2 regions of the Curtobacterium sp. 22159 genome follow, and region 1 is predicted to be linked to the other one. Evidence: predicted binding sites of a transcription regulator. Region 1 holds the regulator's gene; the other holds the start of a gene.
What was found. The regulator HrcA, encoded in region 1, represses chaperone genes, less so after heat shock. The targets are predictions, from matches to a motif close to TTNGCACTCGNNNNNNNCGAGTGCNAA.
Positions count from the first base shown of each region.

Region 2: groES (co-chaperone GroES) is a predicted target of HrcA. The motif match lies at 2,688-2,714, and genes of this name have one in related genera.

Region 1 is NZ_JBQEPN010000008.1:16,252-23,856, reverse strand. It holds gene ACTJKO_RS10660 (PhoH family protein) at 1-860, opposite strand, end outside; gene ACTJKO_RS10655 (histidine triad nucleotide-binding protein) at 919-1,272, opposite strand; gene ACTJKO_RS10650 (16S rRNA (uracil(1498)-N(3))-methyltransferase) at 1,323-2,063, opposite strand; gene dnaJ (molecular chaperone DnaJ) at 2,063-3,172, opposite strand; gene hrcA (heat-inducible transcriptional repressor HrcA) at 3,301-4,317, opposite strand; gene ACTJKO_RS10635 (DUF4870 domain-containing protein) at 4,425-4,814, shown strand; gene hemW (radical SAM family heme chaperone HemW) at 4,831-6,048, opposite strand; gene ACTJKO_RS10625 (HAD family hydrolase) at 6,077-6,775, shown strand; gene ACTJKO_RS10620 (DUF1990 family protein) at 6,772-7,419, opposite strand; gene ACTJKO_RS10615 (hypothetical protein) at 7,542-7,605, shown strand, end outside.
Region 2 is NZ_JBQEPN010000004.1:233,430-241,034, forward strand. It holds gene tsaD (tRNA (adenosine(37)-N6)-threonylcarbamoyltransferase complex transferase subunit TsaD) at 1-497, shown strand, start outside; gene ACTJKO_RS06885 (DUF4190 domain-containing protein) at 581-1,363, shown strand; gene ACTJKO_RS06890 (class I SAM-dependent methyltransferase) at 1,447-2,649, opposite strand; gene groES (co-chaperone GroES) at 2,810-3,106, shown strand; gene rarD (EamA family transporter RarD) at 3,241-4,203, shown strand; gene ACTJKO_RS06905 (ABC transporter substrate-binding protein) at 4,390-5,721, opposite strand; gene ACTJKO_RS06910 (SDR family oxidoreductase) at 5,964-6,764, shown strand; gene guaB (IMP dehydrogenase) at 6,833-7,605, opposite strand, start outside.

The sequences.
Region 1 (7,605 bases):
AGCGTGTGCCGCACGACGTCTTCGCTGCCGAGTCGGGCGAAGTGGATGTCGTCGACCTTGTCGAGGATCCGGGTCACGAGCCGGAGGCCCGACAGGTTGCCGGGCAGGTCGACCTGCGTGATGTCGCCCGTGACGACCATCTTCGACCCGAAGCCCAGACGCGTCAGGAACATCTTCATCTGTTCGGGCGTGGTGTTCTGCGCCTCGTCGAGGATCACGAAGGAGTCGTTGAGCGTGCGGCCGCGCATGTAGGCCAGGGGCGCGACCTCGACCGTGCCGGCCGCCAGGAGCTTCGGGACCAGCTCGGGGTCCATCATCTCGTTGAGGGCGTCGTACAGCGGTCGCAGGTAGGGGTCGATCTTGTCGGTGAGGGTGCCGGGCAGGAAGCCGAGCCGTTCGCCGGCCTCGACCGCGGGGCGCGTCAGGATGATGCGGTTCACCTCACGCCGCTGGAGTGCCTGCACGGCCTTGGCCATGGCGAGGTACGTCTTGCCGGTACCGGCCGGGCCGATGCCGAACGTGATGGTGTGCTCGTCGATCGCGTCGACGTAGGCGCGCTGCCCGTCGGTCTTCGGACGGACGGACTTGCCGCGGCTCGACACGATCGGCGTGCCGAAGGTGTCGGACGGCTTGCGGTCCTCGTCGAGGAGGCGTGCCGAGACGGGGATGTCGGACGGGCCGATGTCCTGGCCGCGCTTGACCATCGCGACGAGTTCGTCGACGAGGGCGTGCGCGCGGCTGACGTCGCGCTCCGGTCCGGACAGTGACACCTCGTTGCCGCGGACGAGCACACGGACGCCGGGGTACTGCCGTTCGACGGTCTTCAGCAGCCGGTCCTGCGGACCGAGGAGCTGCACCATCGCGATGCCGTCGACCTGGATGTCGACGGTCGTCTCGGGAGCGGAGGAAGCTGGTTCGTTAGCCGGCAAGGGTGCCTTCCTGCAGTTCACCTGCGAGTACGTGCGCGTGCACGTGGAACACGGTCTGACCGGCGGCTTCGCCGGTGTTGAAGACGAGTCGGAACTGGCCGCCGGCGCGCTCGTCGGCGATGCGCTGCGCGGTGGCGACCACGTGGGCGAGGAGGTCCGGGTCGCCGGCGGCGAGCTCGGTGACGTTCGCGTACTCCTCGGTCTTGGGGATGACGAGCACGTGGACGGGCGCCTTCGGCGCGATGTCCTCGATCGCGATCACGCGGTCGTCCTCGGCGACGACGGTGGCCGGGATCTCGCGCGCGATGATCCGGGAGAAGATGCTCGGCGTGCTGGTGCTCATTGCTCCATCGTAGAACGCGGCACCGACGCACCGCCTTCCCGATCGGCTGGTCACCAGCGTCCGAGGCGCGTCTGGAGGACCGCGAGCGCAGCCGGGCCCGCGGTCGAGGTCCGGAGCACGGTGTCGCCGAGCCGCACCCGTACCGCTCCCGCGGCGACGAGCCGGTCGAACTCGGACGGGTCGATGCCGCCCTCGGGCCCGACGACGAGCACGATCTCGTCGACGTCGGCCGCCGGTGCCCACTCGGACAACCGCACGTCGCCGACCGGGTCCAGCACGAGCACGGCACGCGGACCACCCGCTCCCGCGGCGGCCAGCTGGGCGGTGGTGACGGGCTCGTCGACCACGGGCACCCGCGAGCGGATCGCCTGCTTCGACGCCTCGTGCGCGATCGACGCCCACCGCGCGCGGCCCTTGTCGACCTTCGCGCCCTCCCACCGGGAGACGCTGCGCGCCGCGGACCAGGGGACGACGCGGTCGACGCCGATCTCCGTCGCCGCCTGCACCGCCATCTCGTCGCGCCCGCCCTTCGCGAGCGCCTGCACGAGGGTGAGCGAGGGCGACGGTGGTTCGTCGACGGTCACGGACGACACCGACAGTGTGAGCGTGTCTCGACCGAGGGACGTGACGGCGCCGGTCACCACCGTGCCCCGACCGTCGCCGAGCCGCAGGGTCTCCCCCACGCGGACCCGGGCGACGGACACCGCGTGGCGCCCCTCCGCCCCGTCGAGCGGGACCGTGTCGCCGACCGCGACGCCGTCGAGCGACCCGACGAGGTAGAGCGAGGCCATCAGAAGTTGAAGAACCGGTCGCGGAGCTTGCCGAACATGCCCTGCTGGAAGCGGGCGAGCTGCGGCTTGGCGGCCTTGTGCGACTTCGCGAGCTGTTCGACGAGCTGGCGTTCCTTGTGCGACAGCTTCGTGGGCGTCACCACCTGCACGCCGACCCGCAGGTCACCGCGACCGTTCCCGCGGAGCTTCGTGACGCCACGGTCCTTGATCACGAGGACGTCCGCGCTCTGCACGCCCGGGCGGATCTCGAGGTCGACGGGCCCGTCGAGCCCGTCGATCGTCGCCGTGGTGCCCAGGATGGCATCGGTCATCTGCACCTCGAGCGTGGCGAGGAGGTCGTCCCCGTCGCGGCTGAACACGTCGTGGTGACGGACCCGGATCTCGAGGTAGAGGTCGCCCGAGGGGCCGCCGGCCGGTCCGACCTCGCCCTGGCCGGGCATCTGCAGGCGCAGACCGGTCTCGACGCCGGCGGGGACGTCGACCGGCACGGTGCGCCGGGCACGCACGCGTCCCTGCCCCTGGCACGTCGGGCAGGGGTTCGGGATGACCGTTCCGTAGCCGCGGCAGGTGCCGCACGGTGCGCTGGTCACGACGTTGCCGAGCAGCGACCGGACCTGCCGCTGGATGTGCCCGGTGCCGCCGCAGATGTCGCACGTCTGCGGGTGGGTGCCGGGCGCGGCGCACGATCCGCCGCACGTCTCGCACAGGACGGCGGTGTCGACCTCGACGTCCTTGTGGGTGCCGAAGACGACCTCGTCGAGGTCGACGTCGATCCGGAGCAGGGCGTCCTGACCGCGCTCGGCACGGCTCCGGGGCCCGTTGCCGCGGCCACCACCGCCCCCGCCGCCGAAGAACGCGTCGAAGATGTCGCTGAACCCGCCGGCGCCGCCGAACGGGCTGTCGGCCTGCGGGCCCGCGTCGTACCGGCGTCGCTGTTCGGGGTCGCTCAGCACGTCGTACGCGTGCGTCACCTCCTTGAAGCGCTCTGCCGCTTCCGGGCTCGGGTTCACGTCCGGGTGCAGTTCGCGCGCCAGACGGCGGTACGCCTTCTTGATGTCGGCATCGGAGGCGTCCGGCTGGACGCCGAGGACGTCGTAGTGGTCTGCCACGTATCCCTCAGTCGGTTTCGGTTCGGTCGGTCCGGAGCGGCGGTCGCCGTGGTCCGGGTGGTCGTCGGTGGGCCTGGAGGCGCGGATCGCCCGCTCGGGTCGACCCGCTCAGGCGTGCGGGGCCGGGATCAATGTTCGCCCAGGAGTTTGGACAGGTACCGGGCGACGGCGCGCACGGCGGCCATGTTCGTGCCGTAGTCCATGCGGGTCGGCCCGAGCACCCCGAGCCGGGCGACCTCGCCGCCGGCCAGGTAGCCGCCGGCGACGATGCTGGTCGCGTCGAGCCCGTACTCGGCGTTCTCCACACCGATGCGGGCCGCGACGCCGTCGTCGATCTGCATCTCGCCGAACAGCCGGAGCAGGGTGACCTGTTCCTCGATCGCCTCGAGCACGGGGAAGAGGCCGCCGGAGAAGTCCTGTTCGCTCTTCGCGAGGTTCGCCGCGCCGGCCATCACGAGGCGGTCCTGCCGGTTCGCCGCGAGCTGTTCGATGAGCGTGGCCACGACCACGCCGGCGAGCGGCTGGGCGTCGGGGCGGATCTGCTGCGGGACGGCCCGGAGCGCCGGTGCGACGTCCTGCAGCAGGAGCCCGACGGTGGCACCGTTCACCACGGCCCGGAGTTCGGTGAGCCCCGCTTCGTCGAGGACCACGTCGGTCTCGACGACCCGCTGCTCGACCCGCGCGGTGTCCGTGATGAGCACCACCATGAGCCGGTTGTCGCCGAGGCGCACGAGCTCGATGTGCTGCACCCGGGCGCGGACCATCGACGGGTACTGCACGAGCGCGACCTGGTTGGTGAGCTGGCTGAGCAGCCGGACCGTGCGGCCGAGGACCTCGTCGAGGTCGTTCGGCGCCCCGAGGAACGTCTCGATGGCGTGCCGCTGTGCGCTCGAGAGCGGGCGCGCGCCGGCCAGGTGGTCGACGAACACCCGGTACCCCTTGTCGGTGGGGACCCGGCCGGACGATGTGTGCGGTGCCGCGATGAGCTGTTCGTCCTCGAGCTGCGCCATGTCGTTGCGGATCGTCGCGGCGCTGACCCCGAAGGCGTGCCGCTCCACGATCGTCTTCGAGCCCACCGGTTCGCGGGAGGCGACGTAGTCCCGCACGATGGCCTTGAGGACCTCGACGCTGCGTTCGCTGACCACCCGGACCCCTTCCACTCGTTCTGGCACTCGGACGTGTCGACTGCTGATCCTACGCCCGACCGCCGACGGACCGGGACTTCTCCACAGCCTGCCGATACGCTGCCCGCATGACCTACGGACAGCAGCCCGGCGGCCCGCAGTACCCCGCCGGGTACACCCCGCCGCAGCCGATGACCCCCGAGGACCAGCGCCTCTGGGCCACGCTCACCCACATCGGCGGCATCTTCTTCAACTTCGTGGCGCCGCTCGTCGCCTACCTCGTGCTGCGCGACCGTGGGCAGTTCATCCGCGAGCACACCCGTGCGGCCCTCAACTTCCACATCACGATGGGGATCGCCTACGTCGTCGCGGGCTTGCTGACCATCGTCCTGATCGGCGCGCTGCTCCTCCCGGTGATCGGCATCCTCACCGTGGTCTTCGGGATCATGGCCGCCGTCGCCGCGAACCGCGGGCAGTTCTACCGCTACCCGCTCTCGATCGAGTTCATCAAGCAGTAGCCGCCGGGCCGCCTGCTCAGTCGAGCAGCTCGCGCACGACCGCGTCGGCGAGCAGACGCCCCTGCAGGGTCAACTCGATGCGCCCCCGCACCGCGGCCGCCCCGTCCACGAGTCCGCGTGCGATGAGGCCGGCGACCCGGCCCCGCGCCTCCTGGCGGAGCTCCGAGGTCGCGAGCTCGCCACGCACCCTCGCCGCGAGCAGCACGCGTTCGACGTAGCGGGTCTCGTCGTCGAGGGACTCTCGGCCGGCGGCCGGCGACTCCCCCTGCAGCACCCGGTTCGCGTAGGCGGCCGGGTGCTTCACGTTCCACCAGCGGGTGCCCGCGACGGCCGAGTGCGCGCCCGGGCCGACCCCCCACCAGTCGTGCCCCTTCCAGTAGGAGAGGTTGTGCCGACTGGCGTGCTGCTCGCCGCGCGCCCAGTTCGAGACCTCGTACCAGGAGTACCCGGCGTCACCGAGCACCTGGTCCGCGAGCTCGTACATGTCGGCGGCGAGGTCGTCGTCCGGCGCGGGCAGTTCGCCGCGGGCGACCTGCCGGCCCATCGCCGTGCCCTCCTCGACGATGAGCGAGTACGCCGACACGTGGTCCGGCTCGCAAGCGAGGGCAGCGTCGAGCGACGTGCGCCAGTCGTCGAGGGACTCCCCCGGCGTGGAGTAGATGAGGTCCAGCGAGACGTCCAGGCCCTGCTGCTTCGCGAGGTCCACGACGAGCGGGACCCGCTCGGGGTCGTGCGTGCGGTCCAGCGTCGCGAGGACGTGCGGCACCGCGGACTGCATGCCGTAGCTCACGCGGGTGAACCCGCCGTCGCGGAGGGTCGCCAGCGAGGTCTCGTCGACCGAGTCGGGGTTCGCCTCCGTCGTGACCTCGGCACCGGGCACGATCCCCCACGTGTCGTCGATCGCGCGCAGGATCATCGCGAGATCCGATGCCGGGAGCATCGTCGGGGTGCCCCCGCCGAAGAACACGGTCGAGACCGGCCGCCGCGGCACCCCGGAGTGGTCGAGCACCGACGCCGCCCACGCGATCTCGCGGACCGCGTGCCCGGCGTAGTCGTCACGCCGCACCCCGCGCAGCTCGGACGCGGTGTACGTGTTGAAGTCGCAGTAGCCGCAGCGGACCCGGCAGAACGGCACGTGCACGTAGACGCCGAACGGCACCTCGCCCGCTCCTGTCACCGGCGAGATCAGCCCGTCCGCGGGGGCGGGATCGGCGATCGGGAGAGCACTCGGCATGGACTCCATTGTCCGTCATGATGGAGGCATGGAGCACCACAGCGTCCCCACCACCGTGCTCTGGGACATCGACGGCACCCTCGTGATGAACGCCTCGTCGCCGGGCAACCTCTACCACCTGGCGCTCGAACGCGCGGTCGGGCGGGACCTGGTGCTGCGGGTCGGACACCAGCACGGCCGGACCGACGCCGGCCTCATCGCCGAACACGTCCGCGCGCACGACCTCGACGACGACCTCATTCCGACGGTCAGCGGGCACCTGCGCGACCTCACCGAGGAACGCCACCGCTCCGGCGACCACCGCACTCCCGCGCCCGGGGCCGCGGCGCTCGTCGCCCGGTTCGCAGCACTCGGCTGGCGCAACGGACTGCTGACCGGCAACTCCGCGTACCGTGCCCGGGTGAAGCTGCAGGGTGCGGGGTTCGACGTCGACGCGTTCGACTGGGCGCACTCGTTCTTCGGTGACACCGAGGTCGAGCGGGCCGGGGTGACCGCGCGCGCCGCCGAGGCCCTCGCGGGCACACGGGCGATCATCGTCGGGGACACCCCGCGCGACGGCGAGGCCGCCGACGCCGTCGGCATCCCGTTCCTCGCGGTCGCGACCGGCGTCTACGACGTCGCCGCGCTGCGGGCGACCAGCGCGGTGACCGTCGCGCGGAACTGCGTCGACGACGCACAGCTCATCGAGGACGCGATCGCGGCGCTGCCGCCCCTCCGCAGCGCTTAGTCGCCGCGGAGGGCGGCCAGGTACTTCTCCGCCATCACCTTCTGCTGCCGACGCAGCAGCGGTGCGACGAACCGCCACTTCCGGCTGGACGGCTGCGAGAACTGCCGGATCTGCAGCCACACGGACCCGTCCGGCGTCCGCTCGACCACGAACGACTCCTCGCCCGAGAGCGGGTGCCCCTCGAGCGTGCCGTACGCGAACCCCTTGCGGTCGGTCTCGTCGATGATCGACACGACCCGGACCGGCGCCTGCACCGTCTGCCCGAACGCGTGCATGGTGAGCGTCGCCGTCGTCCCCGCCGTCAGCAGCGGCGTGCCGTCCGGCGCGAACTTCTCGACGCGGGGCGTCCCGATCGACGCCGGCGCGATCGGCACACCGGCGTCGTCGAACGTCACCGGGTTGTAGCGCACCTCGTCGTCGTCGGGCTGGTCCTCGACGTGCACCCGGATGCCGCTGCGCTCCTGGATCTGCCACGTGAGCGCCTGCGTGACCGCGGTCTCGAAGCGCTGGTCGCCGTGACCGATCCGGGAGCGCGACTCGGACGGGACGAAGCCCTCCGGCGGGTACGTCATGAGGTCCGGCGCCTGGGTCGCACCCACGGCTCCGTACGTCAGGGCGGTCCGGTAGCTGCCGCGGGTGCTCATGGCGCCCATGCTACTTGTGGGGTCCGGCACGACACGAACCAGCGTCGGTCGGCCGGGCCCACGATCCGCGCACCCCGAACGGGAGGCCCGACACACGTCCGCCGCGCCCCTATCGTTGGTCCGTGCCACGCCCCACCCCCGCACTCCGGCAGACCGTCGACCGCACGACGGCGGCGTTCGCCGTGC
Region 2 (7,605 bases), on a different contig from region 1:
GTCCGCAGATCGACAAGGCGGCTGCCGAGGGTGATCCGACGGCGATCCGGTTCCCGCGCGGACTCACCCTGCCGAAGGACATGGCTGAGCACCGGTACGACTTCTCGTTCTCGGGGCTCAAGACCGCGGTCGCCAGGTGGGTCGAGCGCTGCCGTGACGAGGGGCGCGAGGTCCCCGTGGCGGACGTCGCCGCCAGCTTCCGTGAGGCCGTGGTCGACGTGCTCGTCACGAAGGCGATCAACGCCTGCCGCGACGCCGGGGTCGACCGGCTCCTGCTCGGCGGTGGGGTGGTGGCGAACGCCCGCCTCCGCCAGGTCGCCACCGAGCGGTGCGCGGCGGCGGGCATCGAGCTGCGGATCCCGCCGTTCGACCTCTGCACCGACAACGGAGCGATGATCGCGGCGATCGGGGCCCGGCTCGTCGCGGAGGGGCACGCCCCGAGCGACCTCGGGATCGCCGCCGACTCGACGCTGCCGGTGACGACCGTCCAGGTCTGACCGGTCTTCTCCGCGCGCTCCTGAGGGCGTCTGTGGGAGGATTCACAGGGCACCGACGAACGCGGTGCCGAGAGGGGTGGACGGTGTCCGATCAGAACGAGTGGCCGAAGCCGGGCGAGACGAACCCGGGCAACGACGCGTCCGCGCGGGAGCAGGCACCGTCGAGTGCCGCCCAGCCCGGATCCGGCGGTCCGCAGCAGTACGGCGCATCCGCCCCCGAGGCCCCGTCGGCGGCTCCGACCGATCCGTGGGCACAGTCCGGCCAGGGCGCGGCGGCCCAGGGAGTGTCGGAGGGGCACACGGCCCCGCAGAACCCGTACGGGGCGCCGCAGAACCCCTACGCGGCTCCGCAGAACCCCTACGCCGCTCCGCAGAACCCGTACGCTGCTCCCGGCCAAACTGGTTACGGCGCACCCCAGAACCCGTACGCCGCACCGCAGGGGCCGAACGGCAACCCGTACGGCGCGCAGGGCGGCTCGAATCCGTACGCCGCCCCGCAGAACCCCTACGCCGCTCCCGCCGGGTACGCCTCGGCTGGCTACCAGCCCTACGCGCAGCGCCCGAAGACGAACGTCCTCGCGATCCTCTCGATCATCTTCGCGTTCGGCGGCGTCATCATCTGGCCGCTCATCATCCTGACGAGCCCGGCCGGCGCGATCATGGGCCACATCGCCCTCGGCAAGATCAAGCAGAGCGGCGAAGGCGGACGCGGGCTCGCGCTCGCGGGCGTCATCGGCGGGTGGATCATGACCGGCCTGTTCATCCTGTTCGTCGGGGCCTTCGTGATCTTCGGCATCATCGCCGGCACGCACGGCGGGTACTCCGACTACGACTCCGGCTACGACTCCGGCGCCTTCATCGGCTAGGCACCGCCGCAGGACCACCACGACCCCGTCGGCCACCGGCCGGCGGGGTCGTGCGCGTCCGGTCTTCCCGGACCGTGTCGGTCCTACCCGGCCACGTCGGCAACCCGCTCGCACAGGATCGCCGCGTGCCGCCCCTCCAGTCGGGTCAGCACGAGCGTCACCCGCCCCGTCCCCCGCAACCGCAACCGCTTCCGGAACTGCGCCGGGTCCACGTCGACCCCGCGCTTCTTGATCTCCACGGTGCCGATGCCGTCGGCGGCCAGCCGTGCGGCGAGCTGCTTCACGTCGAGCGGCATCGTGTCGAGCACCCGGAAGGTCTGCGCGAACGGCGTCTGCACGGCTCGGTCCGAGGCGATGTAGGCGATGCCGTCGGACAGCATGTGCCCGTCGATCGACCGCGCGACGTCGCCGATGAGCCGTGCGCGGATGACGGCGCCGTCGGGCTCGTACAGGTACTGTCCGATGCCGCCCACCGGGACGTCGGGAGCGTCGGACGCGCCCGTCAGCTCCGCCACGCCGTGCGCACCGATGACGGTCGCGGCACGACGGACCCCCGGCCTGGCGAGCGGCCCGAACCACAGGGCGAGCTCCACGACCTCGCGGTCGACGGACGTCCACTGCGCCTCGGCGGTGTCGGGGATGAGGTCGCGGTCGACTCCCGGTCCGAGCTTCACGCCGGTCGGGGTCGTGGTGGCGGCGGCGAACACGGTGTCGAGCGACGGCGACCAGTCGTCGGGGTCGGCGAGCCGATTCGTGTTCGCGTGCCCCGCGGTGCGACGTGCTGGGTCCATCCAGACGCCGTCGACGCGTGCGAGGTCGAAGTCGGCTGCGTCGCCGAGCTCGACGCGGGCGGTGTCCCAGGGCGACAGGTTGTGCGTGGCGACCGCAGCGGTCACCTCGTCGCGGTCGACCGCGGTGACGTCGAGGTCGAGCGCGGCCATCGCCATCGCGTCGCCGCCGATCCCGCAGCCGAGGTCCGCGACGCGTGTGAGGCCCGCGGCCGCGAACCGACCGGCGTGCTGTGCGGCGACCTGCAGTCGGGTCGCCTGCTCGAGTCCGGCTTCCGTGAAGAGCATCCGGCTCGCGAACGCGCCGAACTTCGTGCGGGCCTTCTGCCGGAGCTTCGCCTGCGTGAGGACCGCGGCCACCAGGCCCGGGTCGTGCCCCTCCGAGCGCAGCCGCGAGACGACCCGGACGATCTCGCCGCCGTCCGAGACGGCAGGCGTACGGTCGAGCAGGGCCATCCCCTCGGGGGTGAGCAGCTGGGCGAGGTCGGCGGCTTCCACCCGTCGATCCTCCCAGGTCGCCCGGTCCGGGAGTTGTGCTGGCACTCGGATTGACCGAGTGCCAGCGGACGCCCTAGAGTTGGCGTTGGCACTCTCCTGTGCGTAGTGCCAACCCGGTTTTCATCTCTACCGAGTCAGTACCGAGAAAGAAGAGGTCACCGTGGCCGTCAGCATCAAGCCGCTCGAGGATCGCATCGTCATCCGCCAGGTCGAGGCGGAGCAGACCACCGCTTCCGGTCTGGTCATCCCGGACACCGCGAAGGAGAAGCCCCAGGAGGGCGAGGTCGTCGCCGTGGGTCCGGGTCGTATCGACGACAACGGCAACCGCGTCCCGCTGGACGTCGCCGTGGGTGACAAGGTCATCTACTCGAAGTACGGCGGAACCGAGGTCAAGTACTCCGGCGAGGACCTCCTCGTCCTCTCGGCCCGCGACGTCCTCGCAGTCGTCGTCGGCTGAGTCCAGCCGTCACTCCACGAACGCCCCGTCCGGCTCGCAGCCGGCGGGGCGTTCGTGCGTCCGGCGGTCGTGGGCGCGGGCCTGGAGGCGCGGTGCCGGTCCGCAGCGTCGGCGGCCCTTCCTAGGATGGTTCCGTGAGTGAACCGACCCCCGCGCGTCCCGTCCGGAGTGAGGCATCCGTCGGTGTCGTGCAGGCGGTCGTCGCGTACGGCCTGTGGGGACTCATGCCGTTGCTCTTCGCGGCGATGGCCCCCGCCGGCGCGTTCGAGATCGTCGCCTGGCGGATCGTCTTCGGCCTGGTGTTCTGCGCCGTCGCGATCGCCGTCACCCGGTCGTGGCTGCGGACCCGTTCCCTGATGGCGCAGCGCCGGGTGATGCTCGTGATGGGGCTCGCCGCGGTGCTCATCCTCGTGAACTGGACGGTGTACGTCGTGGCGACCACGACGGGCCACACGGTCGAGGCGGCACTCGGGTACTTCATCAACCCGCTCGTGACGATCGCGCTCGGGGTCGTGGTGCTCCGCGAACGCCTCCGTCCCCTGCAGTGGACGGCCGTCGGCATCAGTGTCGTGGCCGTCGTCGTCATCGCGGTCGGCTACGGGCGGATGCCGTGGATCTCCCTCGCGCTCGCGTTCTCCTTCGGCCTGTACGGCCTCGTGAAGAAGCGCGTCGGCGGCACGGTCGACGCGCTGAGCGGGCTGACGATCGAGACGGTGTGGCTCCTCCCGATCGCGGTGGTCGCCCTCGTGGTGCTCGGTGTGACGGGGCTCGACGGCGGTGTGACGTTCGCGGGTGCGGGCTGGGTGCACGTCCTCGTGACGGTGCTGACCGGGCCGGCGACGGCGGTGCCCCTGCTCCTGTTCGCGTCGTCGGCGCGGCGGGTGAGCCTGTCGACGCTCGGGCTGACGCAGTACCTCGCGCCGATCATGCAGCTGCTCGTGGGTGTCGTCGTGCAGCACGAGCCGATGTCCGGGGCGCGGTGGTTCGGCTTCGGGATCGTCTGGCTGGCGCTCGTCCTGCTGACGGTGGACTCCTTCGCGGCCGCTCGGGCATCGAGGCGCCGGGCCCTGGCACCCGCCGCGGCGGAGCCCGCCTGACGGAGCCGCACCGCGCCTCCCGTCCGTGCCCGCTCCCCGCTGCCGGCCCCGGGACTCGGCCCGCGCACCCCGAGCCCCGTCCTGGGCGACCGATCTCGCGCGGCACAGCCCGAGGAACGTCGCTGGGCCCGGGTCTCGGCGTCGCGCAGCCGAGACTCGGGCCCAGTGGGATCGACCGGATCCGCCCTACTTCACCGAGCCCTGGATGGCGCTCTGGTAGACGGGCTTGTTGTCACCGTCGAACTTGTAGATGCCGATGTAGGCGCTCGACGGGTCGTTGTTCGCGTCGAACGGACCGATGCCGGACGGGCCCGTGTAGTGGATGTCCTCACCCTTGTCGAGCAGGGCCGCGCAGGCCTTGAACGACGCGCACGTGGTGCCGCCGTCCTTCCCGGAGACCGCGGCCATGTTCGCCTGGATCGTGCCCGAGTCGGTGCCCTTGCCCTTCACCGCGGCGAGGGCGGCGAGCACGGTGGCGTCGTACGACTCCGCGGCGTACGAGTAGTCGGCGAGGTCCTTGCCCGACGACTGCTTGTAGAAGTCGGCGAGCTGCTTCTTGAAGTCGTCCTTCGGCGAGGCGCCCGGGATCGTGCCTTGTGCGCCGGTGAGCGTGCCCTTGTCGAAGTCCTTCGAGTAGTCGGCCGTGTTGCCGTCCGACATGTAGATCTTCGACATGTCGGCGTTCTGCGACTTCAGCTCGGGGATGATCGACTTCGTCTCGTCGAACGCCAGGATCACGATCGCGTCCGGCTTCGTGGCGAGCGCCGCGGTGACCTCGGACGAGAACGTCGTCTGGCCGGGCGGGAACTCCTGCCCCTTGCCCTTCGCGCCGTAGACGACGGTGCCGCCGGATGCCTCGACGGCCGCCTGGACGCTGTTGCGCAGGCCGGTGCCGTACGTGTCGTTGAACACGAGGAAGGCGACCTTCGCGTTGCCGTCACCGGTGACGAGCTGGCCGAGCGCCGAGCCCTGCACCGAGTCCGGCGGAGCGGTCCGGAAGTAGTACGACGAGTAGCCGGAGAGGTCGGTCGCCGTGTTGGCGGGGGAGATCTCCACGATGCAGTTGCTCGTGAGCTGGTCGATGACGTTGAGCGTGACGCTGGAGGACTCCGCGCCGATCGCGACCGGTACCTTCGCGTTGACGAGCTTCGTCGCGGCGGAGTTCGACACGGTCATGTCGTTGCTGTCGCCGGAGTCCGTGGACGGGGCGATCGTGACGTCCTTGCCGAGCACACCGCCGGCCGCGTTGATGTCCTTGACCGCGAGGCCGACGCCGGACTCGGCCGGCGGGTTCAGGTACGCGAGGGAGCCGGTCAGCGGGAGGATCGTGCCGATCTTCAGCGCCTCCGTGCTGGGGGTGTCGGGGGCCTTGCAGCTCGCGGCGGGGTCCTTCTTCGCGCCGCCGGAGGCGGAGGAGGACGGAGCGGTGTCGCCGGAGGTGGTGGAACACGCGGCGAGGAGGAGCGCTGCCGCTCCCGCCACCGCCAGTGCCGTGGTGGCACGGGTGGTTCGGATCATCCGTGGTGCCCTTTCTCTGAGCGGGACTTCAGGCCCGCTGGGGATGTGAGAGAACGTAGGGTCACGGTGTTTCGGTCGCGTGACGGGGCGGTACGCAAAGTGTTTCGTTACCCAGACGTGACGCGGGGCTGTGGCGGCCGTGGCTGTCGCCCTTCGGCCGTCTCGTGCCCGTCTCGTGCCCGTCTCGCGCTCGGTGGACGGCCCGGCAGGGCGTCCTGGAGGCGCGGCGTACCTTCCGCACCATGAGTGACTTCCAGCCCACGAGGGCGATCATCACCGGTTCGGAATCAGGGATCGGTCGCGCGACGGCCGTGGCGCTCGCGAGCGCGGGCATGGACATCGGCATCACCTACCTGTCCGAGCCCGAGCGCGCCGAAGCGACCGCCGCCGAGGTCCGCGAACTCGGACGCCAGGCGTACGTCGAGCAGATCGACGTCTCCGACCTGGCGTCCGCCGGAGCCGTCATCGACCGTCTCGTCGACCAGCTCGGCGGCGTGGACGTCATCGTCGCCGACGCCGGGACGGGCGACAACGCGCCGTTCCTCGAGATGACGCTCGAGCAGTGGCGGCACACCGTCTCGACCGACCTCGACGGGGCGTTCGTCACGATCCAGGCGGCGGCGAAGCACATGGTCGCCGCGGGGAACGGCGGGCGGATCATCGGCATCACGAGCGTCCACGAACACCAGCCGCGGTACGGGTCGAGCGCCTACGACGCCGCGAAGCACGGGCTCGGCGGGCTCCTCAAGACCGTCGCGATCGAGCTCGCGCAGTACGGGATCACCGCCAACGCGGTCGCCCCGGGGGAGATCGCCACGCGGATGACCGGCGCCGAGGACGAGGACCCGCAGACCATCGACCGACCGGGCGTCCCGCTCGGGCGTCCGGGCAACGCGTGGGAGATCGCGGCGGCGGTCGCGTTCCTGGCCTCACGCGCGTCGTCGTACATCACCGGGGTGTCGCTGCCGGTCGACGGCGGGATGCTCCAGATGGGCCCGCACGGCGGCAGCCACATCACGTCGAACGACTGGCGCTCGGCGTAGCGCCCTCGGCGTAGCGCGACGAAGGGCCCCGTTCCGTGACGGAACGGGGCCCTTCGTGCGCGCTGGGGTCAGCGGCTGTAGTTCGGCGCCTCGACGACCATCTGAACGTCGTGCGGGTGCGACTCCTTCAGCCCCGCCGCGGTGATCCGGACGAACTTGCCGCGGGCCTTGAGCTCCGGGACGGTCCGTCCGCCGACGTAGAACATCGACTGCCGGAGGCCGCCGACGAGCTGGTAGACGACGTTCGCCACCGAGCCGCGGTAGGGCACCTGGCCCTCGATGCCCTCGGGGATGAGCTTGTCGTCCGAGGGGACGTCCGCCTGGAAGTACCGGTCCTTCGAGTACGACGTCTTCTTGCCGCGCGTCTGCAGCGCGCCGAGGGAGCCCATCCCGCGGTACGCCTTGAACTGCTTGCCGTTGACGAACACCAGGTCGCCGGGGGACTCGTCGGTGCCGGCGAGGAGCGACCCGAGCATCACGGTGTCGGCACCGGCCACGAGGGCCTTCGCGATGTCGCCCGAGTACTGCAGGCCGCCGTCGGCGATCACCGGCACGCCGGCCTCGCGCGCGGCCAGGGATGCCTCGTACACCGCGGTGACCTGCGGCACGCCCACACCGGCGACGACGCGGGTGGTGCAGATCGAGCCCGGTCCGACGCCGACCTTCACCGCGTCGACCCCGGCGTCGATGAGCGCCTGCGCGCCGGCACGGGTCGCGACGTTGCCGCCGATGACGTCCACGCCCGCGAACGCCGGGTCGGCCTTGATGCGCCGGACCATGTCGAGCACACCCTCGCTCTCGCCGTTGGCGGTGTCGACGACGAGCACGTCCACACCGGCCT